DNA from 4 places in the Streptacidiphilus rugosus AM-16 genome. Region 1 is predicted to be linked to each of the others. Evidence: riboswitches for the same ligand, from Rfam matches in the RefSeq annotation. Region 1 holds a riboswitch; each other region holds the start of a gene.
The links. Region 1 has a riboswitch for cyclic di-AMP ahead of BS83_RS27210 (C40 family peptidase). Riboswitches for the same ligand answer to the same signal wherever they lie in the genome.
Positions count from the first base shown of each region.

Region 2: linked by a shared signal. The riboswitch ahead of BS83_RS39205 (LysM peptidoglycan-binding domain-containing protein) and the one ahead of BS83_RS27210 (C40 family peptidase) in region 1 are both predicted to bind cyclic di-AMP.
Region 3: linked by a shared signal. The riboswitch ahead of BS83_RS44515 (glycoside hydrolase family 16 protein) and the one ahead of BS83_RS27210 (C40 family peptidase) in region 1 are both predicted to bind cyclic di-AMP.
Region 4: linked by a shared signal. The riboswitch ahead of BS83_RS03455 (M23 family metallopeptidase) and the one ahead of BS83_RS27210 (C40 family peptidase) in region 1 are both predicted to bind cyclic di-AMP.

Region 1 covers NZ_JQMJ01000004.1:4,005,831-4,013,418, reverse strand. The annotation lists gene BS83_RS27235 (ACT domain-containing protein) at 1-205, shown strand, start outside; gene BS83_RS27230 (SRPBCC family protein) at 227-652, opposite strand; gene BS83_RS27225 (ArsR/SmtB family transcription factor) at 649-1,011, opposite strand; gene BS83_RS27220 (SDR family NAD(P)-dependent oxidoreductase) at 1,098-1,850, shown strand; gene BS83_RS27215 (methyltransferase family protein) at 1,884-2,495, opposite strand; cyclic di-AMP (ydaO/yuaA leader) riboswitch at 2,746-2,891, shown strand; gene BS83_RS27210 (C40 family peptidase) at 2,902-3,942, shown strand; gene BS83_RS27205 (glycosyltransferase family 2 protein) at 4,179-5,252, shown strand; gene BS83_RS27200 (class E sortase) at 5,425-6,237, shown strand; gene BS83_RS27195 (protein phosphatase 2C domain-containing protein) at 6,284-7,033, opposite strand; gene BS83_RS27190 (hypothetical protein) at 7,152-7,588, shown strand, end outside.
Region 2 covers NZ_JQMJ01000004.1:6,699,373-6,706,960, reverse strand. The annotation lists gene BS83_RS39225 (cytochrome P450 family protein) at 1-1,049, shown strand, start outside; gene BS83_RS39220 (hypothetical protein) at 1,095-1,310, opposite strand; gene BS83_RS39215 (GntR family transcriptional regulator) at 1,434-2,369, shown strand; gene BS83_RS39210 (HAD family hydrolase) at 2,413-3,117, shown strand; cyclic di-AMP (ydaO/yuaA leader) riboswitch at 3,287-3,443, shown strand; gene BS83_RS39205 (LysM peptidoglycan-binding domain-containing protein) at 3,447-4,127, shown strand; gene eno (phosphopyruvate hydratase) at 4,297-5,577, shown strand; gene BS83_RS46045 (FtsB family cell division protein) at 5,664-6,065, shown strand; gene BS83_RS39190 (DUF501 domain-containing protein) at 6,266-6,826, shown strand; gene BS83_RS39185 (Ppx/GppA phosphatase family protein) at 6,823-7,588, shown strand, end outside.
Region 3 covers NZ_JQMJ01000004.1:5,672,587-5,680,174, forward strand. The annotation lists gene BS83_RS34910 (MFS transporter) at 1-387, shown strand, start outside; gene BS83_RS34915 (TerC family protein) at 338-1,303, opposite strand; gene BS83_RS44515 (glycoside hydrolase family 16 protein) at 1,504-2,688, opposite strand; cyclic di-AMP (ydaO/yuaA leader) riboswitch at 2,687-2,870, opposite strand; gene BS83_RS34925 (TerD family protein) at 2,959-3,540, opposite strand; gene uvrB (excinuclease ABC subunit UvrB) at 3,657-5,774, opposite strand; gene BS83_RS34935 (class I SAM-dependent methyltransferase) at 5,878-6,696, shown strand; gene BS83_RS34940 (nitroreductase family protein) at 6,632-7,321, opposite strand; gene BS83_RS34945 (MarR family winged helix-turn-helix transcriptional regulator) at 7,389-7,588, opposite strand, start outside.
Region 4 covers NZ_JQMJ01000003.1:22,308-29,895, forward strand. The annotation lists gene BS83_RS03440 (PrsW family intramembrane metalloprotease) at 1-701, shown strand, start outside; gene BS83_RS03445 (hypothetical protein) at 803-2,392, shown strand; gene BS83_RS03450 (hypothetical protein) at 2,412-2,714, shown strand; gene BS83_RS03455 (M23 family metallopeptidase) at 2,927-3,685, opposite strand; cyclic di-AMP (ydaO/yuaA leader) riboswitch at 3,697-3,824, opposite strand; gene BS83_RS03460 (bile acid:sodium symporter family protein) at 3,880-4,977, opposite strand; gene BS83_RS43520 (thioredoxin family protein) at 5,088-5,639, opposite strand; gene BS83_RS03470 (undecaprenyl-diphosphate phosphatase) at 5,891-6,817, opposite strand; gene BS83_RS03475 (MFS transporter) at 7,018-7,588, opposite strand, start outside.

The DNA.
Region 1 (7,588 bases):
CGTCGCGACGGTCCTCCCCGCCCGCGGCCTCCTCGCCCGCGTCGCCGCCGTCCTCAGCGCCCACCGCGTCACCGCCCTCTCCTACCACGCCGCCCCCGACGGCCCCACGACCGTCGAAGTCACCGTCGCCGCCCCCGACGCCACCCGCGTCCGCGCGAAACTCGCCCGCATGGTCGACGTCCTGGAGGTGCTCGACGCCGGGTGAGGTGCGCGGGCGGCCCGGGTGCTACGGGGTGAGGAGGGCGGCCAGTTTGTCGGCGATGGAGGACCAGATGACCGTGGCGCGCTCGCGGAAGTCGCCGCCGGGGAGCTGTTCGTGAGTGATGGTCATCTCGGTGGTGGCGCCCTCGGGACGGAGGGTGACGGTGACGCGGGTGGTCCGGCCGTGGGTGCTGTCGGCCGCCCAGGTGAAGACCAGGAGGTGGGGACGGTCCACGATCAGGTACTCGCCGGTCACGGTGTCCGCGCCGGATTCGAAGATCTTGACGATCCGGTAGCGGCCGCCGACGACCGGATCGCAGGTGGCCTCGGCGACGATGCCTGGATCCGGGCAGAGCCACTGCTGCAGCCGGTCGGCGTTGGTCCACGCGTCGAAGACGTCCTCGGCGTCGGCCTTCAGGCTGCGGGTGACCCGGACGACGGCGTCCGTCATGGCGTGCTCCCCTTCGTGTCGGCGATCTCCGCGGCGTGCGCCTCCAGGTGGGCGGCCAGGGCGTCGGCGCGGCGCTCCCAGAAGCGGGTGTAGTCGCTGATCCACTGCTCGGCCTCGGCGAGCGGCTGCGGATTCGCGCTGAGGTAGTGGTCGCGGCCGCGTATCTCGCGGCGGACCAGGCCGGCCCGCTCCAGCACGATGATGTGCTTCGAGACCGCCGCCAGCGACATCGGCAGCGGCGCGGCGATCTCGGTGACGCGCGCCTCGGTGGTGCGCAGGCGTTGCAGGATGGCCCGCCGGGTCGGATCGGCGAGGGCCATGTAGGTGAGATCCAGGGGTGCCGAAGAACGCTCAACCATATTGCTGAATGTTAGCGCGGGCGGTACATTCAACCAAGAGGTTGAATATCAGGCCATCGAGAGTTCGTCACGGAGGAGGAGCGGCCATGACCGTCCCTGATCTCACCGGCGCCACCGCGATCGTCACCGGCGCGAGCCGGGGCCTCGGCGCGGAGGCCGCGGCCGTCCTGTGCGCGGCCGGCGCGCGCGTCGTCGGCGTCGCCCGCGACAAGGCGGAGCTGGACGAACGGCGCGAACGCCTCGGTGCGGGCTTCGTGCCCGTCGCCGCGGACGCGACGGATCCCGACGTCGCCGAGCGGCTGCTCGCGCAGTACCGGCCGCGGGTGCTCGTGCTGAACGCGGGCGCGGTTCCACTGGGGCGCCCGCTGCAGGAGTACGACTGGGAGAGCTTCAGTCGGCACTGGGAGGCTGACGTCCGGCACGCCTTCCACTGGACCCGGCAGGCGCTGACGCTCCCACTGGACCCGGGCAGCGTCGTGGTGGCCGTCTCCAGCGGCGCGGCGCTGAAGGGCTCGCCGGTCAGCGGGGGCTACGCGGGCGCCAAGGCGGCGGTCCGTTTCCTCACCGGGTACGCGGCCGAGGAGTCCGCCCGCAGCGGCCTGGGGATCGACTTCCGCAGCATCCTGCCGCCGATGACCCCCGGCAGCGGCGTCGGGAACGCCGGTGTGCGGGCCTACGCCGAGCGCTCGGGTGTGGCGGAGGAGGAGTTCCTGCGCCGGATGGGCCCGGTGCTCACCCCGGCCGACATCGGCGCGGCGATCGCCGCTCTGGCCACCGACCCCGCCCTGTCGCCCGGTGCGTACCAGCCGACGGCCGAGGGGCTGAAGCGGCTGGACTGAGGCCGCCGGGCGGACGAACCGGTCGGCGGCCCGTCAGTTCCGGTGTGGCAGGCGGGGTGCCAGGGCCGGGACCCGGCGGCGGTAGGCGGCGTACTGCTCGCCGAACTCCGCCGCCATCAGCCGGTCCTCGACGCGCACCCGGTGCAGCAGCCAAGGCACGCACGCGGCGGCGATCAGCAGCCAGAGACCGAGGCCCTCCGCGAGCGTGCCGCCGAGCACGAGGCCGAGGAACCCGGTGTAGATGGGGTGGCGGACGTGGGCGTAGGGCCCGCCGGTGCGCAGTTCGTGTCCCTGCCGCACCAGCGGGACGCTCGCCCACATCGTGCCGAGCACCCACCGCGCCCACAGCAGCAGCGCGGTCGACGCCACGACCACGACGACGCCGAGGACGGCGAGCGCCGGCTGCCAGTACTGCAGATGCCGCCAGAGCCGGCCCCGACCGCCGCCGCCCAGGGCGACGAGGACCGCGACGCCCGCGACCAGGCCCAGCCGCGCGGGCAGCGAGCTCCGCGCCCGCGCGGACCAGCCCCGCAGGCCCGCCGGACTCTGTGCTCCGAAGTACAGCGCGCCCGCCACCCAGCACACCGCGACCAGTCCGACGCAGCCTGACACCGCGTCACGGACCACCGTCTCCATCGCGCCCATGTCCCCAGGGTGGCGGGCCGCCACGCCGGGGGACCACCACCTCAGGGTGGAGGTGGCGGGTGGAAAGAGGAGGTCACCGCGTCCTTTTGCGCCACTTCGGACGGAAAGCAGACAGGATCTGACGCATCAGATATTGCTATGGTCACGATCGGGCAACTAGGGTCGGGCTCGAACCGTTGCGACGTCGATCGTCCGACCCTGGGCGACCGCGGCGGTACCGCCGAGTCTGACGAGGCAGCAGGGCCGGGCAACGGTCAGGCCGCCGACTCGGAGCCGGGGACCCACGTTCCTCGGGGTGAATCGGCATCAGGCGGCCGCAGGGCTGTGAGATGTCGTAGGGCGAACTTCCGGCCCGAACCCGTCAGCTCACCCGGTAGGCGGACGTAGGAAGAAGGAGTCCGCCCGCGTGGCGTCCCACCGCCGTCCCACCACCCCGAGTCGCACCCGCGCCCGGGTGTCGCTGATCACCGCCGTCGCCGCGACCGGCGTCGCACTCACCGCCCAGTCCTCGAGCGCCGCGCCCACGCCGACGACCGGCCAGCTCAAGGCGCAGCTCGACCAGCTGAACAACGAGTCCGACCACGCCGTCCAGGTCTACGACCAGGTGGAGGAGCAGGTCCAGGGCCAGCAGCAGAAGGCCGCGCTGCTCCAGGACGAGATAGCCCGCCGCCAGGCGAAGGTCAATCTGCTCATGGACGACGTGAGCCGGATCGCGCAGTCCCAGTACGCGGAGGGCGCCGTCGACCCGACGGTGCAGCTGATGCTGAGCAGCGACCCGAGTGAGTTCCTGGACAAGGCGTCCGCGATGAACCAGGTGACCAGCAGTCAGGTCGGCGAGCTCGACGCGCTGCGGTCCGAGGAGCGGACCCTCACCAAGGAGAAGTCCCAGGCGGAGGCCGCCTTGCAGGCGCTGGACGCCAGTGTCCGCCAGGCCGCCGCGGCGAAGGCCGCGGCCGACGCGAAGGTCAAGGAGACCCAGAAGCTGCTCAACTCGCTGACCGCGAAGCAGCTCTCCGCGGTGACCGGCGGCGGCAACGGGATCGTCGGCGGTCACGGCTACGGCTCGACGGCGAACCTGGGCAACTCGCAGCCGGGCGACTCGATCGAGGCCGCCGCGTTCAAGGCCGCGCAGACCCGCATAGGCGATCCCTACCTGCGAGGCGGCACGGGGCCGAGCCAGTTCGACTGCTCGGGCCTGATGCAGTGGGCCTACGCGCAGGCCGGTTACCACCTCGGCCGCACCACCTACGACCAGATCAACTACGGCACGGCGGTGAACTCCACCGCCGATCTCCAGGTGGGCGACCTGGTCTTCTTCAACGGCGCCGAGCACGTCGGGATGTACGCGGGCAACGGCATCATCCTCCACGCCCCGCACACCGGCGCCTACGTCCGCTACGAGCCCATGGCCCAGATCGGTTCGATCTACGCGATGCGGCACATCTGAGCGCTCGACGCGACAGCTGAGGCCCCTGGCCGGCGGACCGACCGCCGGCGAGGGGCCTTTCTGCGCCTCCGCCGCCGGCCCCGAGGGCGGTCGGAAATCATCACACTGATGGCCGGTAACGCCGGAGCCGGCGAGCCGTCCACATGATGCTATGAATTTCCTGACAGTTCTCCGGGGTGCCCTGGGAGGCGCCCCGGAACATGAACTCCGTTTACGGACGAAGGAACTCGGCGAACATGCTGACGCTTTCCGTGATCGTGCCTGCGCACAATGAGGAGTCAGGTCTGCCGGCCACACTGGAGGCGCTGCTGCGGCAGACCGTTCCGGCCGAGCGCATCATTGTCGTGGACGACGGATCGATTGACCGGACCGGGGAGGTCGCCGCGTCCTACGGTGTGACGGTGGTGCGGCCGCCCCACAATCTCGGCAGCAAGGCGAGGGCGCAGAACTTCGCGCTTCCCTACTGCGACACCGATCTCGTGCTCGCCGTGGACGCCGACACCGTCCTGGCCGACGACTACATCGAGCTGATCAAGCCCGCCTTCGACGACGAGCGCGTCGTCATCGCCGCAGGCTGCGTCCAGAGCCGGTTCGAGCGGACCTGGACCGAGCGCGGGCGGTCGATCGAGTACCTCTACGGCTTCCACTGGAACAGACCGATCCAGAACATGGCGAACAGCCCCACCGTGTGCTCGGGATGCTGCTCCGTCTTCCGGCGCCGGCCGCTCGTCGACTTCGGCGGCTTCCCCGAGCGGACGATCGTCGAGGACATGGACTACACCTGGTCCGCCCAGATGATGGGTCAGAAGGCGGTCTACGTCGCCAAGGCCGTCGCCTGGGCGGCGGATCCGGAGGACCTCACCTACCTGCGCAAGCAGGACTGGCGGTGGATGGCGGGCTTCGCGCAGAACGTCCGGCTGCACCTGTGGCGGATGATCCCGCGCAAGCCGGTGCTGGCGCTGTGGATCCTGCTCGCGCTCTGGGAGATCGTCACCGCGCCGCTCTGGCTCGCCGTCCCCTTCATCGCCCCGCTGATGGGCGGCTCCTGGGTGGGCACCGTCGGCTGGTGGGCCGGGCTCGAAGTCGGGCTCACGCTACCGCCGTTGCTGTATGCGGCCAAACGACGGAAGCTTCCGGTCATCCGGGTGCTGCGCAATCTTCCATGTGTGTATCTCATGAAATTCGTCAATATCTACTATGCATGGAAGGCGCTGGTGGTCGAACTCCTTCTGGTGCCGCTCAGGCTCTCGAAGGGTCTCACCGTCTACGAGAAGGGCCGACCTGACCCCTCTCCCGTACCGATTTCTTAGTGACACTTCATCAGTGTGAGGAGAACAGCAAGATGTACGGACACGAACTCCCCAAGACCGGCTTCAGTGGGCTGATCTACGCGAGCATGGCGCTCGCCCTCGGCCTGGCCGGTGTGGCGATGAAGTTCGCGGCCCACGTCCGCAACCGATAAGCCGATCGGGGCTGGATGTCTTGAAGTTTCGCAGACCCCCGGATGCCGCGCCCTCCGCACGACCGGCGACGCCGCTCGACCGAGCGCTGCGCATCGGGGGGTCTGTGCTGATCGCGGTGAGCGCCGTGCTCGCGCTCTACCTCGTCTACGAGTTCTGGTGGACCGACGTGCAGGCGAAGGCCGACCAGGGGGCCGCCCAGAGCCAGCTCGAGCAGCAGTGGTCCGCCTCCCCGGCGCCAGCTCCTGCCGTGCACCTCGCCGTCGGGCAGAAGTTCGCGCTGCTGCGCATTCCCAAGCTCGGCCTGGTCGTCCCGGTCGCCGAGGGCACCGACAAGACGCAGATCCTCGACCACGGGCTGGTCGGACATCTCGTCGGCTCCGCGCTGCCTTCCGACCCGAGCGGCAACATGGTGCTGGCAGGCCACCGCAACACGCACGGGGAGCCGTTCCGCCACCTGCCCACCCTCACCGAGGGCGACACCGCCGTGGTCGAGACGGCCACCGCGTCCTACACCTACACCGTGCGCGGAACCATTCCGCAGACCGCACCTGACAACGTGTCGGTCCTGAAGGCCGTCCCCGCCGGATCCCCGTTCACCCGACCCGGCCGGTACCTCACGCTGATGACCTGCACGCCGGACTACACGTCCTGGTACCGGTTCGTCGCCTTCGCCCAGCTCACTCACGTGCAGCCCAAGCAGACGCCGGGGCCCGGCCCTTCGGCGTCACCGCGGGCCCCGGCGAAGCCGGCCGCCACGGCGGTCGCCGCCCGTGCCGTCGGACATGCCAAGGCCGCGCCCGCCCACCGTCGGCACCGCGCGGGGAAGCGGTAGGCGTCCGTCCCGGCCGGCGGCAGCGCGTGAGCGGGCTGCCCGCGGTTCAGGACCGGGCGAGCAGCACCGTCGCGTCGTCGTGCCGCTTGCCGCGGAACGCACCGTCCCGCAGGGCCAGTTCGGCCTTGCGGACCGCGGCCACCGCGTGCGCGGGGCCTTCCGCGGCCAGGGAGTCCAGCAGTTCGGTCCAGGTCCAGCCGAAGCGCTCGACCAGGCGGCTCACCCCGTCCGACATCGCCGCGACCTCGCGCACCCCGGCCAGGGGGAACGAGGCGGTCACGGCCTGCTCCGCCGCCTCCGCGCTGGTCGAGGCGACCCAGAAGCCGTCCGCCGCGTTGCGCAGGGCGCTCACGGAGACGGGGTCGTAGGCGGGCAGGTGGTCGATCCGGGTGTCCTCCACCAGTTCGATCCGGCCGTCCGCGCGGCGCACGACGACGGGGGAGTCGGCCAGCACCAGGCAGTCCAGCCGGTCGGCGACGGCGTCGGCGCGGAACAGCGCCACCGTCGAGGCCGGAGTCTCGGGATTGCCCAGGTCGCACTCGGGGTGCAGGTCGCGGGTGCGCAGGATCGCCTGACGCAGGATCTCCGGCAGCGGCTCGCGCGGGTGGGTCACCAGGAACTGCGCCAGCTGCGCGCCCAGCCTCGCCACGAACCACGGCACGTCGTGGACGCAGCCGGTGGGCAGACCGCTGGGCGTCGCGCCGTCGAGCACCAGGCCGAACCCCGGCCCGGCCAGCACGAAGTCCTCGTTGGCGGCGGCGTCCGGACTGGGCTCGCAGGCGTAGCTGATCTCCACGGTGGGACCTCGGTGCTTCCTGTCTGGGCGACGGTCGGGGAACCCGCATATGCGATCTTCTCCGATCATGCCGCGACTGGCCCCGGGGACACGGCAGGCTTCTCTACGCTGATATGCCATGGATGGCGAGTACGCGGAGGAGCCGACCGGGTCGGACGACCCCAGCGGTTGGGAGGACCCGACGGCGTCGGTCCCCGCCGGGACGGAGCCGCTCGGCCCCAGACGACTGGCCCCGCCTGCCGCGGCCGCGCTGCTGCGACTGGCCGCGCGCGTCGAGCGCGACCTGCTGACGGCGGGACTGAACGCCAAGCCCTACGAGGTGACCCCCTCGGCCCTGGCCGGGGTCGAGGTGGAGGTCGACGCGTTCGACGACGCCGTCGGCGGCGTCTGGCTGCACTGGCGGACCCATCCTGAGGTCGGCGCGGACTCCGCGGCGGGCCTGTCCGTGCGCCTGGTCATGGCGGAGGCCCTGGTCCGCACGCTGGCCGCGCTCGGCTACGGCAGTGAGCACGGCCAGGACAGCCTGCGCCCCTACGCCGTCCGCGTCCTCACCGC
Region 2 (7,588 bases), 2.7 Mb from region 1:
TGAGCAAGAACCCGGCCCGTCACAGCACGCAGGCGCACCGCAGCGGACGTGTCGGCATCCCGGGGGAGCGGAGCGCCGACCTGATGACGCACCTGCTCAACATCGACCCGCCGGACCACACCCGACTGCGGCGTCTGGTGGCCAAGGCGTTCACACCGCGTCGCGTCGCCGCGTTCGAGCCGCGGGTGCGCGAGATCACGGACCGGCTGATCGACGGGTTCGCCGAGCGGGGCCACGCGGACCTGATCCACGAGTTCGCCTTCCCGCTGCCGATCTACGCGATCTGCGACCTGCTCGGCGTGCCTCCTGAGGACCAGGACGACTTCCGCGACTGGGCGGGCATGATGATCCACCACGGTCAGTCGCCGCGCGGCGGCGTCGGCCGGGCGGTGAAGAAGATGCGCGGCTACCTCGCCGAACTGATCCACCGCAAGCGCGCGGACCTCGGCGACGACCTGATCTCGGGCCTGATCCGGGCCAGTGACCACGGTGAGCACCTCACCGAGAACGAGGCCGCGGCGATGGCCTTCATCCTGCTCTTCGCCGGCTTCGAGACCACGGTCAACCTGATCGGCAACGGCATGTACGCGCTGCTGACGCACCCCGGGCAGCGCGCACTGCTGCAGGCCTCGCTCGACCGCGGGGAGACCGCGCTGCTCGAATCCGCCGTCGAGGAACTGCTGCGCTACGACGGGCCGGTGGAGATCGCGACGTGGCGCTTCGCCACCGAGCCGCTGACGCTCGGCGGGCAGCAGATCGCCGTCGGCGACCCGGTGCTGGTGGTGCTCGCGGCAGCCGACCGCGATCCCGGGCGCTTCGCCGCGCCCGACGTGCTGGATCTGGCCCGGCGGGACAACCCGCACATCGCCTTCGGGCTGGGCATCCACTACTGCATCGGCGCGCCGCTGGCCCGGATGGAGGCGCAGTACGCGATCGGTGCGCTGCTGCGCAGGCTCCCGAAGACCACGTTGGCCGCCGACCCAGCGGACTTGCGCTGGCGCGGCGGCCTCATCATGCGGGGGTTGCGGCAGTTGCCGGTCGAGTTCTGATCCCTGGCCCTACGTCACGTCACATCATGTCGAGGTCACGCCGCGTCACGTCGACGAGCCCGGAACGGTGATGCGGAGGACCAGGTGTCCGCCGAAGAACATCACCAGCCCGAGCGCCAGGATCACCCCGACCGGCGAGCGACGCTGCTCGCGCGGGCAGAGCAGGGCGATCATGGCGACGAGCATCACGCCGGTGTCGACGCCGGCGTTCTGGAGCAACAGCTCCAGCAGCCAGTCGAACAGCTTGCCTTGTACTTCCATCTGTCCACCTCCCCTGTTGCACAGATGATTTCCAGTACAGCCAACTGGGTAACCTGTAAATCTGACGGATAGACAGGTTGCGTGCTGCATAGGGGAGTAGGCTCCCCGTGAGGGGGTGGTCCAGTGGCTCCGAAAGGTGTCAGGGAGCGGCTTGTGCAGCGCATCGCGGCCGGGGAGTGGCAGGCCGGTCAGTCGCTGCCCTCCGCGCGGCAGTTGGCGGAGGAGCTGCAGGTGTCCCGGGTCACGGTGCACAAGGCCCTCACCGTGCTGGCTCGCGACGGCCTGATCGAGACCCACCCGGGCAAGCGCGCCGTGCTGACCGGCGCCCGTCCCCAGGAGCCGGGCGCACCGCCGGAGCCGGCCGCCGAGGGCGCGGTCAACGTGCTGGGACGCCACCTCGATCGGGTGCTGCGCAGCGGACGCCTCCACGTCGACGTCCTGTGCGTCACGGCCGAGTCCTTCGTCTCCGCCCTCCAGCTCCAGTTGATCGGCCTGCGAGCGCGCCGCGAGCCCCGGCTGAGCGAGTTCAGGATCCGGCTGATCGTCTGCGACTTCAGCGCCACCCCCACCTATCCGCGGGTGCTGGGCGACCCGGGCGACACCAGGCCGCTGGAGCGGCTGCGCCGCATCTCGCACGACCAGGTGACCTCGCTGCGTTCGGCGGCCCTCTCGCTGCAGACCTACCAGCTGGTCGACTCGGAGCCGGTGATCGAGGTCCGCACCGTGCCCTTTCCGCCGATGTCGAAGTTGTACGTGCTGAACGACGACGAGGTGCTGGAGGGCTGGTACGAACTCATAGAGCGCCCGGTCCACGTCGGAGGCCACCTGGTGCGGCTGGAGGACCTGACCGGCCTGAGCACCCGGCTCTTCCCGCGCCGGCGCCAGGCTCTCGCCAACCACACGGACTCCGTCTACGTGGACACCGCCCGGGCCTTCTTCGCCTCCTGGTGGGCCAGGGCCGAGCCCTACGGCGTCTCCCTCTCCAGACCCCTGCCCGACGAACCGCAGCACGACCGGCCACCGCTCGACGGGCCGGCGCACGTGAACGAACCGGAGTGACGCGATCACGCACCCTCAGCCGCCGCACGAGGCCGTCGCCGCCGTGCTGCTCGACTTCGACGGGCCGGTGTGCAACCTCTTCGCCCGCCGCCCGGCGCCCGGGGTCGCCCGCGTGCTCCTCGACGAGCTGCGCGGGCAGGGCGTGGCATGGCTCCAGGAGACCGACGACCCGCACGGGTTGCTGGCCCGACTGCCCGCACTGCTCGACGCCGCCCGAACGCCGTCGGCCGAGGCCGCCCGGCTGATCGCGCTGACGGACCGGGCCCTGGCCCGCGAGGAGCTGCTGGCGGCGGTCTCGGCCGATCCGACGCCCGGTGCGCGCGAGGGTGTGCTGGCGCTGGCGAAGGCCGGCGTCCCCCTGGCCGTGGTCAGCAACAACGCACGTCCCGCGATCGAGGAGTACCTGCTCGGTGCGGGCCTGGTGGAGGCGCTGGCCAAGCATGTCGTCGGCCGCCCCGCCGACCTGGCGCGGATGAAGCCGGACCCCTCCGGTATCCAGGAGGCGCTGCACGCTCTGGGAGTGGCCGGCGAGGCCGTCTCCCGCTGCGTGTACGTCGGCGACGCGGTCGGCGACGCTTCGGCCGCGCGCGCGGCGGGAGTGCGCTTTCTGGGCTGGGCCGGCGGGTTGTCGCGGCGGAGTGAGCGGCTGCTGGGGGTGGGCGTTCCCCAGGCGTCCCTCTTTGACGAGTGGTCACACCTGACCCACCGGTTGCTCGTATCACGGCAGGGTAACGGAGCTCACATCTGACGTCCTGGCGCAGAGGAAGCCCAGTTCACGCGGCTGACGCCGGGTCGGCGGCCCTCCGGCTCCTCGTGTCGGAGGTTGAGTTCGTATGAAAACCTGCCTAGCCTCCGTGAAGTTCGCGTCAGCGGACACCGCCTCGCGGGACGCCGAGTCCTGTCCACCGTGGGGCGGCAACGTCGACTTGACGAACGGGCAGGAGTGGGGGACCCAGGTAGGTCGCCGTTCACGCGGGAGCGCGGACGGCTCGGGGTGAAGACGCATCAGCGTCCGGGCCAGCCTCTACGGCCCGAACCCGACAGCTCACCTCGCAGGCGTCGCAGAGGGAATCCTTCATGCTCCTCTCCGGCAACGGCCGCCATCGCCGAATCCGCGTCAACAAGGCCAAGGCCATCGTCGCGACCACCGGCGTGGCCGGCGCCGCGGTGGCCCTCCCCTTCATCGGGGCGGCCAGTGCGAGCGCCGCGTCCGTCTCCACCTGGGACAAGGTCGCCCAGTGCGAGAGCGGCGGCGACTGGTCCATCAACACGGGGAACGGCTACTACGGCGGGCTCCAGTTCTCCGCCAGCACCTGGCGGGCCTACGGCGGCGGCGCCTACGCCTCCACCGCGAACCACGCGAGCAAGGGTCAGCAGATCGCCGTCGCCGAGAAGGTGTTGGACAGTCAGGGGCCGGGCGCGTGGCCGGTCTGCGGCCCGCGGGCCGGTCTGAGCGCGGGCGGTGCGCCGGCCACCGTCGACACCTCCTCCAAGTCCGGCTCCGGCCACTCGCACAGCAAGCCCGCCGCGCCGAAGAAGTCCGCCCCCAAGCACGCCAAGCCGAGGCCCGGCGCGCCGGCGCACGGCGGCTCGTCCACGGCCGGCGTCTACACGGTCGAGGCGGGCGACACCCTCTCCGGCATCGCCGCGAGCCACCACGTCGCGGGCGGCTGGCACGCGCTGTACGAGCGGAACCGGTCCACCGTCGGGAGCGACCCGGATCTGATCTTCGTCGGCGAGCGGCTCGTCCTCGTGTAGCGGACGCGGCACGCACCTTCGCGAAAGGCCCCTACCGACCGGTAGGGGCTTTCCCGCGTTTGCGCCAGATGTCCGTCAGTCAAGACAGGGCAAAGGTCCTGAGTGGTCCCGGCCCCGACACGGGCTAGGCTCTGTGCGTAACAACCCGCATCCCCCTGAGGAGACAGTTGTGCCGTCCATCGACGTCGTCGTAGCCCGGGAGATCCTCGACTCGCGAGGCAACCCCACCGTCGAGGTCGAGGTCGGCCTCGACGACGGCAGCACCGGCCGCGCTGCCGTGCCGTCCGGCGCCTCCACCGGTGCCTTCGAAGCCCTTGAGCTGCGTGACGGTGACAAGTCCCGTTACGGCGGCAAGGGCGTGGAGAAGGCCGTCCTCGCCGTCATCGAGCAGATCGGCCCGGAGCTGGTCGGCTACGACGCCACCGAGCAGCGCCTGATCGACCAGGCCATGCTCGACCTGGACGCGACCGCCGACAAGTCCTCCCTGGGCGCCAACGCGATCCTGGGCGTCTCCCTCGCCGTGGCGCACGCCGCCTCCGAGGCCAGCGACCTGCCGCTCTTCCGCTACCTGGGCGGCCCCAACGCCCACGTGCTGCCGGTCCCGATGATGAACATCCTCAACGGTGGTTCGCACGCGGACTCCAACGTGGACATCCAGGAGTTCATGATCGCGCCGATCGGCGCGGAGTCGTTCTCCGAGGCGCTGCGCTGGGGCGTCGAGGTCTACCACCAGCTCAAGGGCGTGCTGAAGGCCCGCGGTCTCTCCACCGGTCTGGGCGACGAGGGCGGCTTCGCGCCGAACCTCGACTCCAACCGCGAGGCGCTGGACCTGATCGTCGAGGCGATCAAGGGCGCCGGCTACACCCCCGGCCGCGACATCGCGCTGGCCCTGGACTGCGCCGCGTCCGAGTTCTACAAGGACGGCGCGTACCAGTTCGAGGGCAAGGCCCGCACCGCCGCCGAGATGAGCGCCTACTACGGCGAGCTCGTCGCCGCGTACCCGCTGGTCTCCATCGAGGACCCGCTGTTCGAGGACGACTGGGAGGGCTGGAAGACCATCACCGCCGAGCTCGGCGACAAGGTCCAGCTCGTCGGCGACGACCTGTTCGTCACCAACCCGGAGCGCCTGGCCCGCGGCATCAAGGAGGGCGCGGCCAACGCCCTGCTGGTGAAGGTCAACCAGATCGGCTCGCTGACCGAGACGCTGGACGCGGTCGAGCTGGCCCAGCGCAACGGCTTCCGCTGCATGATGTCGCACCGCTCCGGTGAGACCGAGGACGTCACCATCGCCGACCTCGCCGTCGCCACCAACTGCGGCCAGATCAAGACCGGCGCCCCGGCCCGCTCCGAGCGCGTCGCCAAGTACAACCAGCTGCTGCGCATCGAGGAGATCCTCGACGACGCCGCGGAGTACGCCGGCCGCGGCGCCTTCCCGCGCTTCAACGGCTGACGCCGCCTCCGACGCCCCGTCGCGCTCACCCTCTAGGGTGGGGGCGGCGGGGCGTCGTCGCGTTGGGGCCGAGGGAGGGAGCAGCGGTGGCGGAGAAGAAGAAGCAGGCCAGGAAGCGGCCGAAGCTGACCGGTCGGGCGGCGGTGCTGGCCCTCGTGGTCTGCGCGCTGGTCGCGGCGCTCGCCTACCCGATGCGTCAGTTCATCGCGCAGCGGACGCAGATCGACCAGCAGCGGGCCGCGCAGCAGCAGGCGCAGCAGCAGGTCGAGGAGCTGCGCAGGGAGAAGGCCCGCTGGCAGGACCCGGCCTACGTCGAGGCCCAGGCGCGTGCCCGCCTCCACTTCGGCTTTCCCGGCGACACGCCGTTCACCTCGGTGAACCCCTCGCCCACCCCCTCCGCCTCCCCGACCACCCAGCAGGCGGCCTCCCAGCCCTGGTACCAGAGCCTCCTCGGCTCCCTCGCCACCGCGGACCACCCCTCGAACTGAAGGGCAGTCTCCGGCGGCGCGAGGATTCATCAGTGGAGGAACCACGCAGCGACCTCGGGGGTGCGAGGAACTGCGCGACAAGCCATCCGCCGGGCTGATGGCCTTCAATGTGCAGGGCCATCCGCGCAGGGTGGTTGCTCGCGCAGTTCCTCGCGCCCCTTTGGTGCTGCATGGTTTCTCACCTGGGGGAGAATGGCCGCATGTCGCAAGCCCCCGAGTCCCCCGCCCCCGTTTCCGAGGCTGACCGTGCCGCCGTCGAGGCGCAGCTCGGCCGCGTGCCGCGCGGCCTGCGGGCCGTCGCCCACCGCTGCCCCTGCGGGCTGCCCGACGTCGTCGAGACGGCCCCGCGTCTGGAGGACGGCACGCCGTTCCCGACCCTCTACTACCTGACCTGCCCCCGTGCCGCCTCGCTGATCGGCACCCTGGAGGCGGACGGGATGATGAAGGAGCAGACCGCGAGGCTCGCCGAGGAACCGGAGCTGGCCGACGGGTACCGCCGGGCGCACGAGGACTACATCGCCCGCCGTGACGCGATCGAGGTGCTGGAGGGCTTCCCCAGCGCGGGCGGCATGCCCGACCGGGTCAAGTGCCTGCACGTGCTGGTCGGCCACTCGCTGGCAGCCGGTCCGGGCGTGAACCCGCTCGGCGACGAGGCCCTGGCCGCGCTGCCGGAGTGGTGGCGCAAGGGCCCGTGCGTCTGCGCGGACGGGACGAACGGTGCGGACGGTGCGGACGAGATCGAGGGGGAGGGGTCCGAGTGACCACGACCCGCGTCGCCGCGGTCGACTGCGGCACCAACTCGATCCGTCTGCTGGTCGCGGATCTCGACCCGGAGACCGGCGCGCTGCACGAGCTGGACCGGCGGATGACCATCGTCCGCCTCGGCCAGGGCGTCGACCGCACCGGACGGCTGGCCCCCGAGGCGCTGGAGCGGACCTTCGCGGCCTGCCGTGACTACGCGGCGGTGATCGAGGAGCTCGGTGCGACCCGACTCCGCTTCGTCGCCACCAGCGCCTCGCGCGACGCGGAGAACCGCGACGAATTCACGGCCGGGGTCCGCGAGATCCTGGGCGTCGACCCCGAGGTGATCAGCGGCGACGAGGAGGCCCAGCTCTCCTTCACCGGCGCGACCAAGGAGCTGAACGGCGAGCACGGCCCCTACCTGGTGTTCGATCTGGGCGGCGGCTCGACCGAGTTCGTGCTCGGTTCGGAGAGCGTCCAGGCGGCTCGTTCGGTCGACATCGGCTGTGTCCGGATGACGGAGCGTCACGGCGAGGACTACCTCTCCATGCGCGCCGACATCAAGAAGGCGCTCGACCAGGCCGCGGAGGCGGTCCCCCTGGACACGAACGCCACCCTGGTCGGCCTGGCGGGGACGGTCACCACGGTGGCGGCGATCGCGCTCGGGCTGCCGGCCTACGACAGTGCGGCGATCCACCGCTCGCGCATCCCCGTCGCGGACGTCCGGGCGGTGACGGAGCGGCTGCTGGGCTCCACCCACGAGGAGCGCGCCGCGATCCCGG
Region 3 (7,588 bases), 1.7 Mb from region 1:
CTGCTCTTCTCCAGCGTGATCGGGGCGGGCATCGCCTTCGCCTACGCGGCGATGCCCGCGCTGATCATGTCGGCCGTGCCGCCGTCCGAGACGGCCGCCGCCAACGGCCTCAACACGCTGATGCGCAGCATCGGCACCTCCACCTCGGCGGCCGTGGTCGGCGTGGTGCTCGCGCACATGACCGTCAGGATGGGGCCGGTGACGCTGCCCTCCGCAGAGGGCTTCCGGGTCGGCTTCGTGATCGGCGGCGCTGTGGCCCTGCTCGCCGCGCTGCTCACGCTCGCCATTCCCGGGCGGAAGCAGGCCGCCGGCCTCGTCGGCCCCGTTCCGGGCCCGGTCACGGCGGCGGCAGACGCTCCTGCCGACGCGAAGCCCGCAGCGACGTGACGGTGGTGACCGTCAGCACCACGACGATGAAGCCCAGCGAGAAGGGAATGCCGATCTCCGGCGCCCAGTGCGCCCCGGCCTCGTGCGCGGCGTGGAGCAGCAGCTTCACGCCGATGAAGCCGAGGATCAGCGAGAGCCCGTAGGAGAGGTGGACCAGCTTCTTCAGCAGACCGCCGATGAGGAAGTAGAGCTGGCGCAGGCCCATCAGCGCGAAGGCGTTGGCGGTGAAGACGATGTACGGGTCCTGCGTCAGCCCGAAGATCGCGGGGATCGAGTCCATCGCGAAGAGCACGTCGGTGGTGCCGATCGCGAGCATCACCACGAGTATCGGGGTGATCAGGCGCCGGCCGTTCTCGACGACGACCAGCCTGGTGCCGCGATAGCCGTCGGTCGCGGGGAAGCGGCGCTCGACGGCCTTCAGCAGACGGTTCTCCTCGAACTCCTCCTCGGACTCACCGGCCCGCGCCTCCTTGATCAGCTTCCAGGCGGTCCAGATCAGGAAGGCGCCGAAGAGGAAGAAGACCCACGAGAAGGAGGCGATGACCGCCGAGCCCGCGGCGATGAAGACCGCCCGCAGCACCAGCGCTATCAGCACGCCGACCATCAGCACCCGCTGCTGGTAGGCGGCGGGGACGGCGAACTTCCCCATGATCAGTACGAAGACGAAGAGGTTGTCGACGCTGAGCGACTTCTCGGTGATGTAGCCGGCGAAGAACTCCCCGGCGGGCTCGCCGCCCGAGTGCCACCAGACGAAGCCGCCGAACAGCAGGGCCAGCACGATCCAGACCACGGTCCAGGCGCCGGCCTCGCGCAGCGTGACCTCGTGGGGCTTCCGCCCGCCGATGAAGAAGTCGGCGGCGACCAGTGCGACGAGTACGGCGATGGTGGTGACCCACAGGGTCACGGATACGTCCATGAACGACTGCTCCTCCGGCAGACGACAACTCTGCCGGAGGTCTCCTCCGCCCTGCCGCAACAGGGCCGACGCCACCGGACGGTGCCGGGCACCGCCGTGTTGACGAGGACGTCGTTCTAGGGAGTACTCCCCTCCGCTTGCCCTGCCAGGCTAACAAGACAGCAAAGGGGAGGTGAAGCGGGCGGCGGACTCCGGGCGTGTCAGTGGTAGACGCGCAGGTAGTCGGCCGAGAAGGTGATCGGCGTGCTGCCGCTCGGAGCCGCGTGGTACTGGCCGGCGGAGAGGGACAGGTTGAGGATCAGGTAGGCGGACCAGTTGGCGCCCACCCCGTGGCCGTCCGAGTAGACCTTGACGCCATTGACGTACCAGTCGACCGAGTCGGCGCCGTACTTGGTGCCGATGGTGACCCAGCCGCCCGGCTTCACCGCGCTCGCGTCGGTGTAGTAGTCGCCGCCGGAGGTGACGTGGTTGGTCAACTCCAGCAGGTTCGGGTTGTCCGGGTGGTACTCGAAGGAGTCGATCTCGCCGTTGCCGTTCTTCCAGGTCCACAACGCCGGCCAGGCGCCCGTGCCGGTCGGGAGCTTGACGCGGGCCTCGACGTAGTCGCCGGTCCTGACCTGGAAGCCCTCCTTGGAGCCCTCGGTGGTCAGCAGCCCGGTGGTCCACGCCTGCTTGCCGTTCTCCAGCGTGTGCGAACTCGGCTGGGCGGTGAAGGTGGCCACGCCGTTCGCGACGGAGACGTCGTTGGTGTCCAGCCAGTCGAGCTTGTTGTCGTCCGGGTTGTGGTTGCCGTAGCGGTAGGCCGTGGAGGTGTCGCCGACCCAGCGCTGGCCCCAGCTGATCGGGTTGCTGAACTCCTCCGACCAGATCGGGGTGGAGGAGGACGCCACCCCGGCCGGGATCGCGCTGCCGCCGCTCGGGGCGGGCGCGGGCGTCGGGGTCGGCGTGGGGGTCGGCTTCGGCGCGGGGGCCGAGGTGGAGCCGGAGCCCACGATCAGCGTCTTCGCGGTCAGGTTGTGCCAGCCGGAGGCGTCGAGGTAGGCGCCCATCATCGTGTAGTGGCCCGCGGCGAGGGTCCGGGTGCCCGCGTTGACGGTCAGGCCGGTCGGGCAGATGCGCGCGTTGCTGCGCCACTGCGGGAAGTCCAGGTGGCGGCCCGCCGCGTCGCGGACGGCCACGCCGAGGCTGCGCACGGTCACGCAGGAGGTGGCGCTGACCTTGACCGTGGCGGTCGCGCTCGTACCGCTCACCGTCGCGGTCAGGCCGGTCTCGCTGACGCGCGGGGTGGCGGCCTGCGCCTGGGGGGCGAACGCCGCGCCGAGAAGGAGCGCCGGGGTGGCTCCGAACGCGAGTATGCGGGCAGGGGTCGACAGGATGGGGTGCATGGCGCCTCTCCGACGCCTGCGAGGTGAGCTGTCGGATTCGGGCCGCGAGAGTAGCCCGGCCGCGGACGCGGCTTCACCCCAAGCCGCGCCGAAGCGAGGCGTCGTGCACCTGGTTCCCCCGCTCCGGCCCGTGCTGTTCGTTCGACCCGGCGGCGAGGGGCAGGATTCGGCGTTCCCGCGCGCAGGGGTCCGGTTGAGGAAGCGGACCCGCGCAGGTTAGGCAGATTGAATGACCACAACCAATCGTTCTGCGGACAGTTGAGGCCTATCTCACAGGCACTGCTGGATCGCCGGAAGCATGTCCTGGAAGGTCCGCCCCTGGGCCGGCACGCCGATCGCGGCCATCTGCCAGCCGCCGCCCGCGTCCCGGTAGACCTTGGCCATGACCTGGCCGGTGTGCGCGCCGCCGCCGCTGAGCGTGTAGCGGGCGAGCTCCGTGCCGGTGGACTCGTCGACCAGTCGGCAGTGGGCCAGCTCGACCTCCTGGAAGGTCTGGCCGCTGTAGGAGTTCACGGTGAAGACGATCTGGGTGATCTTCTGCGGGACCTTGCGCAGATCCACCATGATCGACTCGTCGTCCTCGCCGCCGCTGCCGCCGACCAGGTTGTCGCCGGTGTGCCGGACCGAGCCGTCGTTGCTCACCAGGTGCTGGAAGAAGACCACGTCCGCGAGCGCGTCCGCGGTGAACAGGACCGCCGAGGCGTCCAGGTCGATCTCGCGGCGACGCGTGCGGAACAGCCCCTTGCGCGGCGCGGCCTGCCAGCCGAGCCCCATCCGCACCACGGCGAGCGAGCCCCCGCCCGCCGCCTTCTCCAGGCTGACGCTCTGCCCCTTGCCCAAACTCACCGACATGCTTCGGCCCTCCCCGATCGATCCGCGACATGCGGTATCCGGTTCCTAGGCTGAACCCTACGACCCCGACACTGATCGAGCCCCGGACGCGCGGCCCGATCAGCGCTGTCGACCGGTCAGGCGATGCCCGCCTCGCGCATCTGGCGCAACTCCTTCTTGAGCTCGTTCACCTCGTCGCGCAGCCGGGCGGCGACCTCGAACTGGAGCTCGGCGGCCGCCGCGTGCATCCGGTCCGTCAACTCGCCGATGAGATCGGCCAGCTCGGCCGCGGGCAGGCTCTTGGCGTCCTGCTTGCCGGCCGCGCCCTTCGCGCCGAGCGCCGGGACCGGCGCCTTCTGCCCCTTGCCGCCCGCGCCGCCGGACTGGCGGTATCCCGTGCTGAGCAGCTCGGCGGTGTCCATGTCCTCGCGGGCCAGGGAGTCGAGGATGTCGCCGATCTTCTTGCGCAGCGGCTGCGGGTCGATGCCGTTCTCGGCGTTGTAGGCCTGCTGGATCTCCCGGCGACGGTTGGTCTCCGAGATCGCCCGGTCCATCGCCGGGGTGATCCGGTCCGCGTACATGTGGACCTGGCCGGAGACGTTGCGCGCCGCGCGGCCGATCGTCTGGATCAGCGAGGTGGGCGAGCGCAGGAAGCCCTCCTTGTCCGCGTCGAGGATCGCGACCAGGGAGACCTCGGGCAGGTCGAGGCCCTCGCGGAGCAGGTTGATGCCGACCAGCACGTCATAGTCGCCGGCCCGCAGCTGACGCAGCAGCTCGATCCGGCGCAGCGTGTCGACGTCGCTGTGCAGGTAGCGGACCCGGATGCCGAGCTCCAGCATGTAGTCCGTCAGGTCTTCGGACATCTTCTTGGTCAGCGTGGTGACCAGGACCCGCTCGTCCTTCTCGGTGCGGAGCCTGATCTCGTGGATCAGATCGTCGATCTGGCCCTCCGTCGGCTTGACGATGACCTCGGGGTCGATCAGGCCGGTCGGACGGATGATCTGCTCGACGTGGCCGTCGGAGCGGGAGAGCTCGTAGGCGCCCGGCGTGGCGGAGAGGTAGACCGTCTGACCGATGCGCTCGACGAACTCCTCCCACTTGAGCGGGCGGTTGTCCATCGCCGAGGGCAGCCGGAAGCCGTGCTCGACCAGCGCGCGCTTGCGCGAGGCGTCGCCCTCGTACATCGCGCCGATCTGCGGCACGGTGACGTGGGACTCGTCGATGACGAGGAGGAAGTCCTCGGGGAAGAAGTCGATCAGCGTGTTGGGCGCGCTGCCCGGGTCGCGGCCGTCGATGTGCCGCGAGTAGTTCTCGATGCCGGAGCAGGTGCCGATCTGACGCATCATCTCGATGTCGTACGTCGTGCGCATGCGCAGCCGCTGGGCCTCCAGCAGCTTGCCCTGCTTCTCCATGGTGGCCAGCGTCTGCTCCAGCTCGGCCTCGATGCCGGTGATGGCGCGCTCCATGCGCTCCGCGCCGGCGACGTAGTGCGAGGCGGGGAAGACGTGCAGCTGCTGGTCCTCGCTGATGACCTCGCCGGTGAGTGGGTGCAGCGTGCTCAGCGCCTCGATCTCGTCGCCGAACATCTCGATCCTGACCGCGAGCTCCTCGTAGACCGGGAAGATCTCGATCGTGTCGCCGCGGACCCTGAAGGTGCCGCGGGTGAAGGCGATGTCGTTGCGGTTGTACTGGATCTCGACGAACCGGCGCAGCAGCGCGTCGCGGTCGATCTCGTCGCCGACGCGGAGCTGGACCATGCGGTCCACGTACTCCTGCGGCGTGCCGAGGCCGTAGATGCAGGACACGGAGGCGACCACGATCACGTCGCGGCGGGTCAGCAGCGAGTTGGTGGCCGAGTGGCGCAGCCGCTCGACCTCCTCGTTGATCGAGGAGTCCTTCTCGATGTAGGTGTCCGTCTGCGCGATGTACGCCTCGGGCTGGTAGTAGTCGTAGTACGAGACGAAGTACTCGACCGCGTTGTTGGGCAGCAGCTCGCGGAACTCGTTGGCCAGCTGGGCGGCCAGCGTCTTGTTCGGCGCCATCACGAGGGTGGGGCGCTGCAGCTTCTCGATCATCCACGCCGTGGTGGCGGACTTGCCCGTGCCGGTGGCGCCGAGCAGCACGACGTCCTTCTCGCCCGCGCGGACGCGACGCTCCAGCTCCGCGATGGCCGCGGGCTGGTCGCCGTTGGGCTGGTAGGGACTGACGACCTCGAAGGGCGCCACGGACCGTTGAAGATCGGTGATGGGTCTCACGGCACCAACCGTACGACCCGCCACTGACAAATCGCCTCCGACGGCGGAAACGCCCCCGGAAATCGGGAGGCGGGGCGGCGCCCGGCCCTGGAATCATCCGGACATGAGTGAGCCTGCCCCGGTCGCCCCCGTCTCGCCCGTCGCCCCGGAAATCATCGACTTCTACACCGACGCCTACGACGAGTCGACCCGGCTGCACCGCAGCGCGGCCGGGCGCGCGGAACGTCTGCGCACGCTGGAACTGCTGGAACGCCACCTGCCGCCCGCGCCGAGCCGGGTGCTCGACATCGGCGGCGGCCCCGGCGTGTATGCGGCGGAACTGGCGGCGTGGGGCCACGACGTGACGCTGCTCGACCCGGTGCCGCTGCATCGGGCGCAGGCGGCGCGGTACGGCGGGTTCGCGGTCGCCGCGGGCGACGCACGCAGGCTGGAGCAGGCCGACGCCTCCTTCGACGCGGCGCTGCTGCTCGGTCCGCTGTACCACCTGCCGGTGCGGGCGGACCGGCTCGCCGCGCTGCGCGAGGCGCGCCGGGTGGTGCGTCCCGGCGGCGTGGTGGCCGCGGCGGTGATCTCCAGGCACGCCCCGCTGCTCGACGGGGCGGCGCGCGGCACGATGGACTCCGAGGCGGAGGCCGAGAGGCTCGGCGCGAGCCTTGCCGACGGCGTCAACGACCCGAAGACCGGTTTCACGGTGGCCTACTTCCACACCGTCGCCGAGCTTCGGGCGGAGTGGCAGGAGGCCGGTCTCGGCGAGGCCGACGTCCACGGTGTGGAGGGCCCGCTCTGGCCGCTGCTGGCCTCGCAGCTGGCGGAGGACCGCGAGGACCTGCTGCTGGCCGCGCTGCGCACGGCGCGCCTCACCGAACGCGACCCGGCGATGATCGCCTCCAGCGCGCACCTGCTGGCGGTGGGCCGCCGCTGAGGCGTGGCGCGCCCGGCCGATCGCAGGCACGGAGCACCGGCGCGCGCCCGGCGGGGATGTCAGGGGCGGGCGGGGACGTCCCAGGGGCCGAGCAGAGGTCGGCGACGGTGCGGCGGGCGCGGGAGGGGCTGGGGTCCTCTGCGGCCCGGCCGACGGCGATCATGGTGACGATCTCCCAGCCAGGGCTCGGCCGGAGCTCGGCGGTGAGGCCGTCGTGGTCGAAGGCGCGGAACTGGTGCGCGGCCAGGCCGAGGGACTGGGCCTGCACGCTGAGATGGGCGACCGCCTGGCCGAGGTCGTAGTCGGCGAACTCGGAGTAGACGATCCCCGGCTCCTCGACCCAGCGGCGGGTCAGCGTGACCAGCAGCAGACCGGCGTCGGCCGCCCAGCGGGCGGAGCTGGGCGCGAGGTGGGGCAGCAGCCGGGCGTGCCCGGGCTCGCCCGGCCGAGCCGGGAAGAAGCCCCACGGCTGGGAGTTGCCGGCGGAGGGAGCCCAGCGGGCGGCCTCCAGCAGCAGTCCGAGGGTCTCGTCGTCCACGGTTCCCGAGGGATCGAACATGGAGGGGCTGAACCGTCCGGCCAGCAGGGGGTGGATCGCCGTGGCCAGTTCAGGAGCGCTGCGCATACGGCAGTCGAACCGGCCGTGGCCCGGAGGTATTCCGGCCGCGCCGCGGCCATGGCGGCCACTGCGGCTACTGCGGCGGCCGGGCCAGGGTGACGGAGGGGAGTGCGGCGAGAGCCCGCAGGCCGCGCAGCAGGCCCGCGCGGTCGGCGGCGGGGAGCGCGGCGAGGAGGCGTTCCTCGCCGGCCTGGATCTCCCGCTGCACGGCGTCCCGCAGGGCACGGCCCTCGGGGGTCAGCGACAGCAGGCGCACCCGCCGGTCCAGCGGGT
Region 4 (7,588 bases), on a different contig from region 1:
TGCTCTCGTCCATGCGGACCCGCAAGCAGGCGCGGGCGCTCTCCAGGTTCGAGCAGGGTCCGCACGGCGACAAGGCGATGCGCGAGTACCAGGGTTTCGCCACCTCCCTGGCGCTGCTCCGTGAGCGGGTCGCGCGCGGGCTCGCCGTGCCGGACTTCGCGGTGCGGGAGCAGGAACTGCTGCACCACCTGTGGGAGCGGAAGGACGTGGTGACCCCGATCTTCGCCCGCGTGGGCGAGCAGGAGCTGCTCCGCAGGAACCCGCCGGTCGCGACGGTCTGGGGCCGGGCCCCTGGCGCGGCGTACCCGGCGCCGTCGCCGTACGCCCATCCCTACCCGCAGCGGCCCGTCGGCTACCCGCAGCGGCCCGTGGCCTTCCCACAGCAGCCCGGGCCGTACGGGCAGCAGCCGGGGCCGTACGGGCAGCCGGGGTACCCGCAGCAGGGCTATCCGCAGGGGGGCGTGCCCCAGCAGGGGTATCCGCAGAACGGGTATCCCCAGCAGCAGCCCGGGCCGTACGGGCAGGCTCCGTACGGGTTCCCGCAGCAGCAACAGCCGTACCAGCAGCCGTACCCGCAGGCGTATCCCCAGGTCGGACCGCCGCAGGCACAGCCGGCGCCGCAACCGCAGCCCCCCTACCAGTACCCGGCCACCCGCCCGGCCGCCGCGGACTCCGAGGAAGTGCCCCCCTCCGACCAGTGACTTCGGCCGTACCGGAACCAATGCCGGGTCCTGCCGCGTTGTCCTGAATACCCGCACACCGCCGTGCGGCGACGCCGATACAGCGTCAGGAGGCAGCGCCAGTGACCGATGGCATCTATCGGATGGCCGTGACCAGCGGGCACGGTCACCAGGAGACTGTTGCCCTCGCCGAGCAGCAGCTCAGGCAGTGGCTGAAGGCGTTGCACTACGACGAGCCCGGCACCGGCAACGGCCGTCGCCTGGTCGGGCCGCAGGCCGTGCTGGACCAGGTCGCGCGCGGCAAGGCCGTGCAGGGGCGGCTGGCGCGCTGGCGGCTGCGCGAGTTCACCGTGCAGGGCATCTGGCAGACCTCGCTGACCGTGGCCTCGGCCAGGGACGGCCGCACCTGGGTCCAGCTGGACGCCGAGCAGCTGCCGGTCCGCGGTGAGGAGCCCGCGAAGGCCCCCGTCCCCGCGCTCGCGCGCGGGCTGCTGGACGTGCTGGACGCGGTCGAGGGCGAGCAGGCGGGCGCCGCCCGGGTGCACGGCCTGCCGAGCGTCATCGAGCGCCAGGACGTCGACGAGATCCTGGACGAGCTCTGCGACCCCGACCGCAGGCTCCCCATCGTGGTGGCCAGCACGCCCCTGCACGCCGACTTCGACGACTGGCTCAACGACACCGTCGACCCGCTGCTGCGCAGCTGCAGCGGCCTGGCCGTGCTCTACGCCCTCGCGCCCGGCGCGGAGCGCACCTTCAACGCGGCCCTGGAGCACCACCGGGTCTACGGCGGCGCGGTCCGCACCTACCTCCCCGGCCTGGATCCGGCGTGGGCGCCGGAGGCGGCCAGGCACCGGGTGATGTCGCGCTCCACGATCGAGGAGAACCTGCGGCGGGCCTCGGGCCTGCTGGCCTGGCTGCCGCGTCGGCTCGCCGTGCAGACGCCGCTGCCCGACCAGCTGGTCGGGCTTCCGCTGCTGCGGCCCGAGGGCCTGCCGGAGGCGGACGCGATCCTGCCGGGCGGCCTGCTGGTCGACCACGAGGAGGAAGAGGCCCACGAGCAGCGCGCCCGCGCCGAGGAGCTGCAGGAGGTCCGGCGCTGGCTCCGCGCGGCGGAGGAGCGCGAGTCGCAGCTGGCGGCGGAGTACGACGAGCAGTACAGCGAGCTGCGCGCGGCCCGCACGGAGCTGCGCTCGCTCGCGGGCCGGCCGGCCCGTCCCCAGGACGCCGAGCCGGGCACGTTCGCGGAGCTGCTGGACCGGCTGGGCGAGTTCCCGCTGCTGGAGTTCACCGGGGACGCGCGGCTGACCAAGGAGCTGGACGAGCAGACCGACCACCCCACCTGGGTCCGGATGACGTGGGACGCGCTGCTCGCCCTCTCCGACTACGCGGAGGCGGCCAAGGCGGGCACGTCGGGCGGCGACTTCCGCAGTTGGTGCGAGAACACGCCCCCCGACTGCCACCCCTTCCCGCCGCGCAAGGTCATCCGCGGCGAGTCCCGCACGGTGAGCACGAACGCGAAGTGGAAGCGGGAACGGCTTCTTCCCGTCCCGACGGCGGTGGACCCTTCGGGTCGGGTCTTCATGGGCGCGCATCTGCGGATAGGCGGCGGCGGAACGGCGCCTCGACTGCACTATCACGACGACTGTTCGGGTACGGGCCGGGTCTATATCGGATATGTCGGCCTGCATCTTCACAACACGCGCACAAATTGAGTGACGGAGGTTCAGTTCCATGGCCCGGATTCCCTCTTCGGTGACAGCCGCCTCGGGTCTGGTGGGCGGCTTCGCTGTCGCACGGGCGACGAAGCGGAGGGAGCTCGGCGGGGTGGCGCTGGCCGCGGCAGGCGGCGTGGCGGCCCTGCAGTGGCGCGGCGCGGCGGGGCCCAGGACGGCGGCCGCGCTGGGCGGCCTCTACGTGGCCGCGTTCGCGGGCTCCCACCCCCTGGCGAAGAAGATCGGCGCCTGGCCCTCGGTCCTCACCGTGGCCACGGGCGTCGCCCTCGCGTCCTGGAGCCTGGCGGACCGCAAGGCGTAGCCCCTCCCGGCCAAGGGCCGTTGCACCACCAAGGGCGCGAGGAACTGCGCGCCTCCGGCACGCGGGCGGGAGACCTCAGAACAAAGGGTTGGCCGCACTACCTCAGGGGCGCGGGGAACTGCGCGGCTCTGCCGCGCGGGCGCGACACCTCACATCACAGGGTCAGTTGCACTGTCCAGGGGCGCGAGGCTCTGCTTGATCAACTGCGTGGCTCAGAGCTCGACGCCGTGGGCGGTGAGCCACTCCGTGGGGTCGACCGGGTCGCCGCCGGAGGGGCGGACCTCGAGGTGGAGGTGGGGGCCGGTGGAGTTGCCCGTGGAGCCGACGCGGCCGATCGGCTGGCCGCCGGTCACCGAGCCCGCGCCGACCGCGATGGCGGAGAGGTGGCAGTACCAGATCTCCGTGCCGTCCGGCAGCGTCTCGATGACGCGGTAGCCGTAGGAGCCCGCCCAGCCGGCCGAGGTGACGACGCCCGCGCCCACGGCGCGGACCGGCGTGCCCGCCGGGGCCGGGAAGTCCAGGCCGGTGTGCAGGTGGGACCAGTAGGAGCCGGACTGCCCGTACGCGGTCGTGCTGACGCCGGGGACCGGAAGGGTGAGGGTCTCCGTCGTACGGACCCGCTCGACCGCCGCGGCCTTCGCCGAGGCCGCCGTCGCGGCCTCCCTGCGGGCCGTGGTCTCGGCGTCGGCGCGCTGCTGCGTCGCCTGCGCGCGGATGCGGTCGGCCAGCGCCGTGCCCGCGTCGGCGGCCGGCGCCGCCGTGGCGTGCTCGTCGAGGAGGAGGGAGCCGGAAGGGCCGGTGTGCTCGGGACGGTCGGCCGCGAGGGCCGGGCCGGCGAGGCCGATCACGCTGCTCGCGCCGACAGCCATGGCCGCCAGGCCCAGCGCCGCGCCACGCTGCCGCGGCAGGGCGCTCGTCGCCTGCTGCGCCGTCGAGGGCTCGGCGACGGTCTCGACCGGGTATGACGCCATAACTGGCGTGCTCCTTTCCGTCCCTTCGCCGACCGGGTTAGCTGACGGGTTCGGAGAGGGAGGTCTCCTACGGCCGCGAGGCCGATGCACCCCAGGTACCTGGGTCCCCGGTTCCATGTGGATTAGGCGATCCGCACGACGTCGTCCGACGGTCGAACGACTGTAGCCGCGCGTACTGTTATGGAAAGTTAATACTAAAGCCGTCTGAATCCAAGTGGTTCCTTAGGGGCAGTTGGGACGGCCGTGGACCCCGCTGAACCTTCGTCACCGAACGGTGCGTTCCTGACCAGCGCACCGACCGAGGAAGCCAGCACCTTCTGCAGCAGGCTGTAGGCCAGGATCGGCAGCAGGACGGCCGGGTTCCCCGGCAGCCGCGTGGCCGCGACGACCGCTCCGGCGCTGCTGTTGTTCATCCCGGAGGCGTAGGTGAGCGCGATCGCGTCCGCGCGCGGGACGCCGAGCCTGCCGGCCAGCACCCACCCGCTGAGGAAGGAGCCGCCGCACATGGCCGCCGCCGCGACGACGACCAGGACCAGGTAGTCGGGGTCGGGTCGCTCCACCACCTGCCGCAGCGCGCCGCAGGCGTTGGTGTAGCTGAGCAGCACCACCACGGCGAGGCCGGCGGCCCTGACCAGCGGCAGCACCGGCCCGAGCCGCGCGCCCAGCAGACGCCCCGTCAGCAGGCCCGCCGCGCACGGCAGCACGACCGCCAGCACCGCGAAGGCGCTGCACGCGTGCTCGGCGACGGCGTGCAGGTCCGCCGCGTAGGGCCCGGAGGCCAGGAACCCGCCCAGATGCAGCCCGAGCGGGATGGTGAGCGGGCTCAGCAGGGTGCTGCCGACGACCAGGCCGAGGGTCAGCGTGGCATTGCCCTCGCTCCCCTGGGCGAAGACGGTGGCTCCGGCGGCGACGGGCATGGCGCCGACCAGGGCGAGGCCGACGAGCAGGCTCTGCGCCTCGTGGACGTTGTGCCAGCCGTCGGCCGCGAGGGCGCCGACGCCGAGCAGGAGCGTCGGCAGCAGGGCGTTGGAGGCGATGCCGACCAGCAGCGCCCGGGGATGCCGCAGCAGCGCGGGCAGGGCCTCGGACCTGGCGGTCAGGCCGGCGTTGAAGACCATCAGGGCGAGGAGTCCCGCCTGGAGCGGAAAGGCGGCCCCGTCGAACCGCGCGAGCGTCACCCCGCGCAGGGCCTGTCCCGGCCCGGGCCGGGCCGCGGCGAGAACGTAGGCGAGCAGCATGATCCAGAGCAGCCGCCGTTGGACGGCGGCGGCCAGGGTCCCGAGAAGCTTCATCGGACACCGCCCGTCGTGCATGCATCGTGTACGGATGGCGGCATCACATCAGGTACGAACCCGGAACACCTCACCGAAATGGGCAGATTCATGACTTCGAGTGGAATCGGTCATGATCGGGAAGCGGGGTACAGCCAGTCCACGAGTCGGTTGGTGAGGGCGTCGACGGAGAGCGAGCGGGCGTTGGCGAAGCTGCCGTCCTGCGTCGTGGCCCTGACCCGGCCGTCGGGGTCCAGCACGACCAGCGCGGGGATGCCGCTGCGCTTCAGGTCGATCCAGCGCGCGGCCAGCGCGCTGTTGCGGTCGAAGTGGCCGACGTCGACGGTGACCAGGTGGTAGTTCCTCGCCAGCACCAGCCACGCCCCTGGCGTGGCCGAACGCTGGGCGAGCACCTGGCAGTCGGCGCACCAGTCGGCGCCGAACTCGACCAGCACCGGCCGCCCGTCCTTCCGCGAGGCCGCCTGCGCGGCGGCGACCGCGGCGGGCGCGTCCGCGTGCGGGTCGTAGCCGGTGGGCACGGGCCCGGCGGAGACGCTGGGCACGGCGACGAACGGCTGCGAGTAGCGCGGCGCGAGCCCGCCGGCCCGCCCGTTCACCTGGACGCAGGCGGCGAGCGTCAGCAGCGGCAGCAGCCCCACCAGCAGGGCTCGTAGTGATCGCACGTGACCCAGTGCAACATCGCCCCGCGAGGTCGCCGGCCCCGACGCGCCGAACAGGTGGTGGCAACACCTCAGGGGCGCGAGGCTCTGCCGATCTCCGGCTCCGCCGGGTGGGCGCGACAAACCCCCAGCCTTCGGCCGGGAGGTGTCCCCTCCGACGAGCGGATGGTCCTCGACATGCCGGGCCGTCCGCGCCGGGTGGATGCTCGCGCCCGCAGTCGATCAAGCAGAGCCTCGCGCCCCTGATCGTGCGACTAGTTCATGGAGAGGTAGGCCAGGCTGCCCAGGCCCGCGACGAAGCAGTAGACGGCGAACGGCGTCAGCGTCCTGGTCTCGAAGTACTTCGTCAGGAAGCGGACCGCGACGTAGCCCGCCACGAACGCCGCGACGCCGCCGGCCAGGATCTGGCCGTGGATGCCGTGGCCCTGCGCGCCCGCCAGGGAGGGGAGCTTGAGCAGGGCCGCGCCGCCGATCGCCGGGGTGGCCAGCAGGAAGGCGAAGCGGGCCGAGTCCTCGTGACGCAGGCCCTTGAAGATGCCCGCGCTCATGGTCACGCCGGAACGGCTGATGCCGGGGAGGAGCGCGAGGATCTGGGCCGCGCCGACGACCAGCGCGCTGCCCCAGCCGAGCTTCACGATGCGGCGGTCGGAGAGCACGTCCGGGTGCAGGTCCTCGTCACCGGGCAGGGGCTGGGGGTCGGTGGCGCGGCGACGGCCGGTGCCGCCGCGCTTGAGGCGCTCGGCGACGAAGAGGACGATCCCGTTGAGGGTCAGGAAGATCGCCGCGGGGATCGGCTTGCCCAGGTGCTCGCGGAACAGCTTGTCGAACGCGATGCCCGCGACGCCGACCGGGATCGTGGCGACGATCAGCAGCCAGGCCAGCTTCTGGTTGGCGGTCTCGATCCGCCGCTCGCGCACGGAGCTGAAGAGACCCTGCAGCACCCGCGCCCAGTCCCGCCAGAAGTAGACGACCAGCGCGACGGCCGTCGCCAGGTGCAGCGCGACCAGGACGCTCAGGTAGGGAGACTCGGCCGCGGAGACGTTGAGGTCGTTCTTGTAGGGGGCGCCCAGCAGCGCCGGCAGCAGGATGCTGTGGCCCAGGCTGGAGACCGGGAACAGCTCGGTGACGCCCTGGAGCAGGCCGACGCCGATCGCTTCGGGATAGGTGAGCACGGACGACATCGACGACCTTGGGCTGCTGGGAGGGACGGGGCCAGCCCGAAAGTACTACAAACGTGTAGACGCCTACAGGCGATGTGACGGCTGTTCATACAGCGGTCGCGTGAAGTTCACCAGCCATCCCCCGCCCGTCCTCCCCACGGCAGGAAGAGCCTCGGGGAAGCGCCGAAGGGGCGCCGAAGCGCCCCTTCGGTTCAGGGAGTTCACGCCGCCGCGGTCAGCTCCGCCCGGAGCGGGACCGAGCCCGCCACGACCCTGGAGGGCGCCGGCACGACGTTGTCCGCCGCCGCCGGCAGGACGCGGCGCAGGCGCCACGCGGCCACCGTGACCGCCACGCAGCACAGGGCGAGCGCGAGCAGGTACAGCGTCGACAGGCCGGCGCCGACCAGCAGCACGCCCACCGCCGGGCCGAGCGCGATGGCGATCTGCTTCACCAGGGCGAACGCCGCGTTGTAGGTGCCGAGCAGCCGGGCCGGGGCCAGGTCGGCGACGACCGGGCCGAGCGTCGGCGCCAGCAGCGCCTCGCCCACGCCGAACAGGACGTACGTCGTCATCATCGAGCCGACCGCCATGGCGGAGCCGCCGTGGAAGAGGCCCGCGACGCCCGCGAAGATCCACGCCGCCAGCCAGACCAGGCCGGTCGCCGCGATCGCGGTGGTCCGGCGGCGACGCGAGGTCAGCCGGACGACGAACATCTGCAGCACGACGATGGCGAAGGTGTTCGCCCCGAGGCCGAAGCCCAGCGCGGACGGGGAGATCCCGACCGTGCTCGTC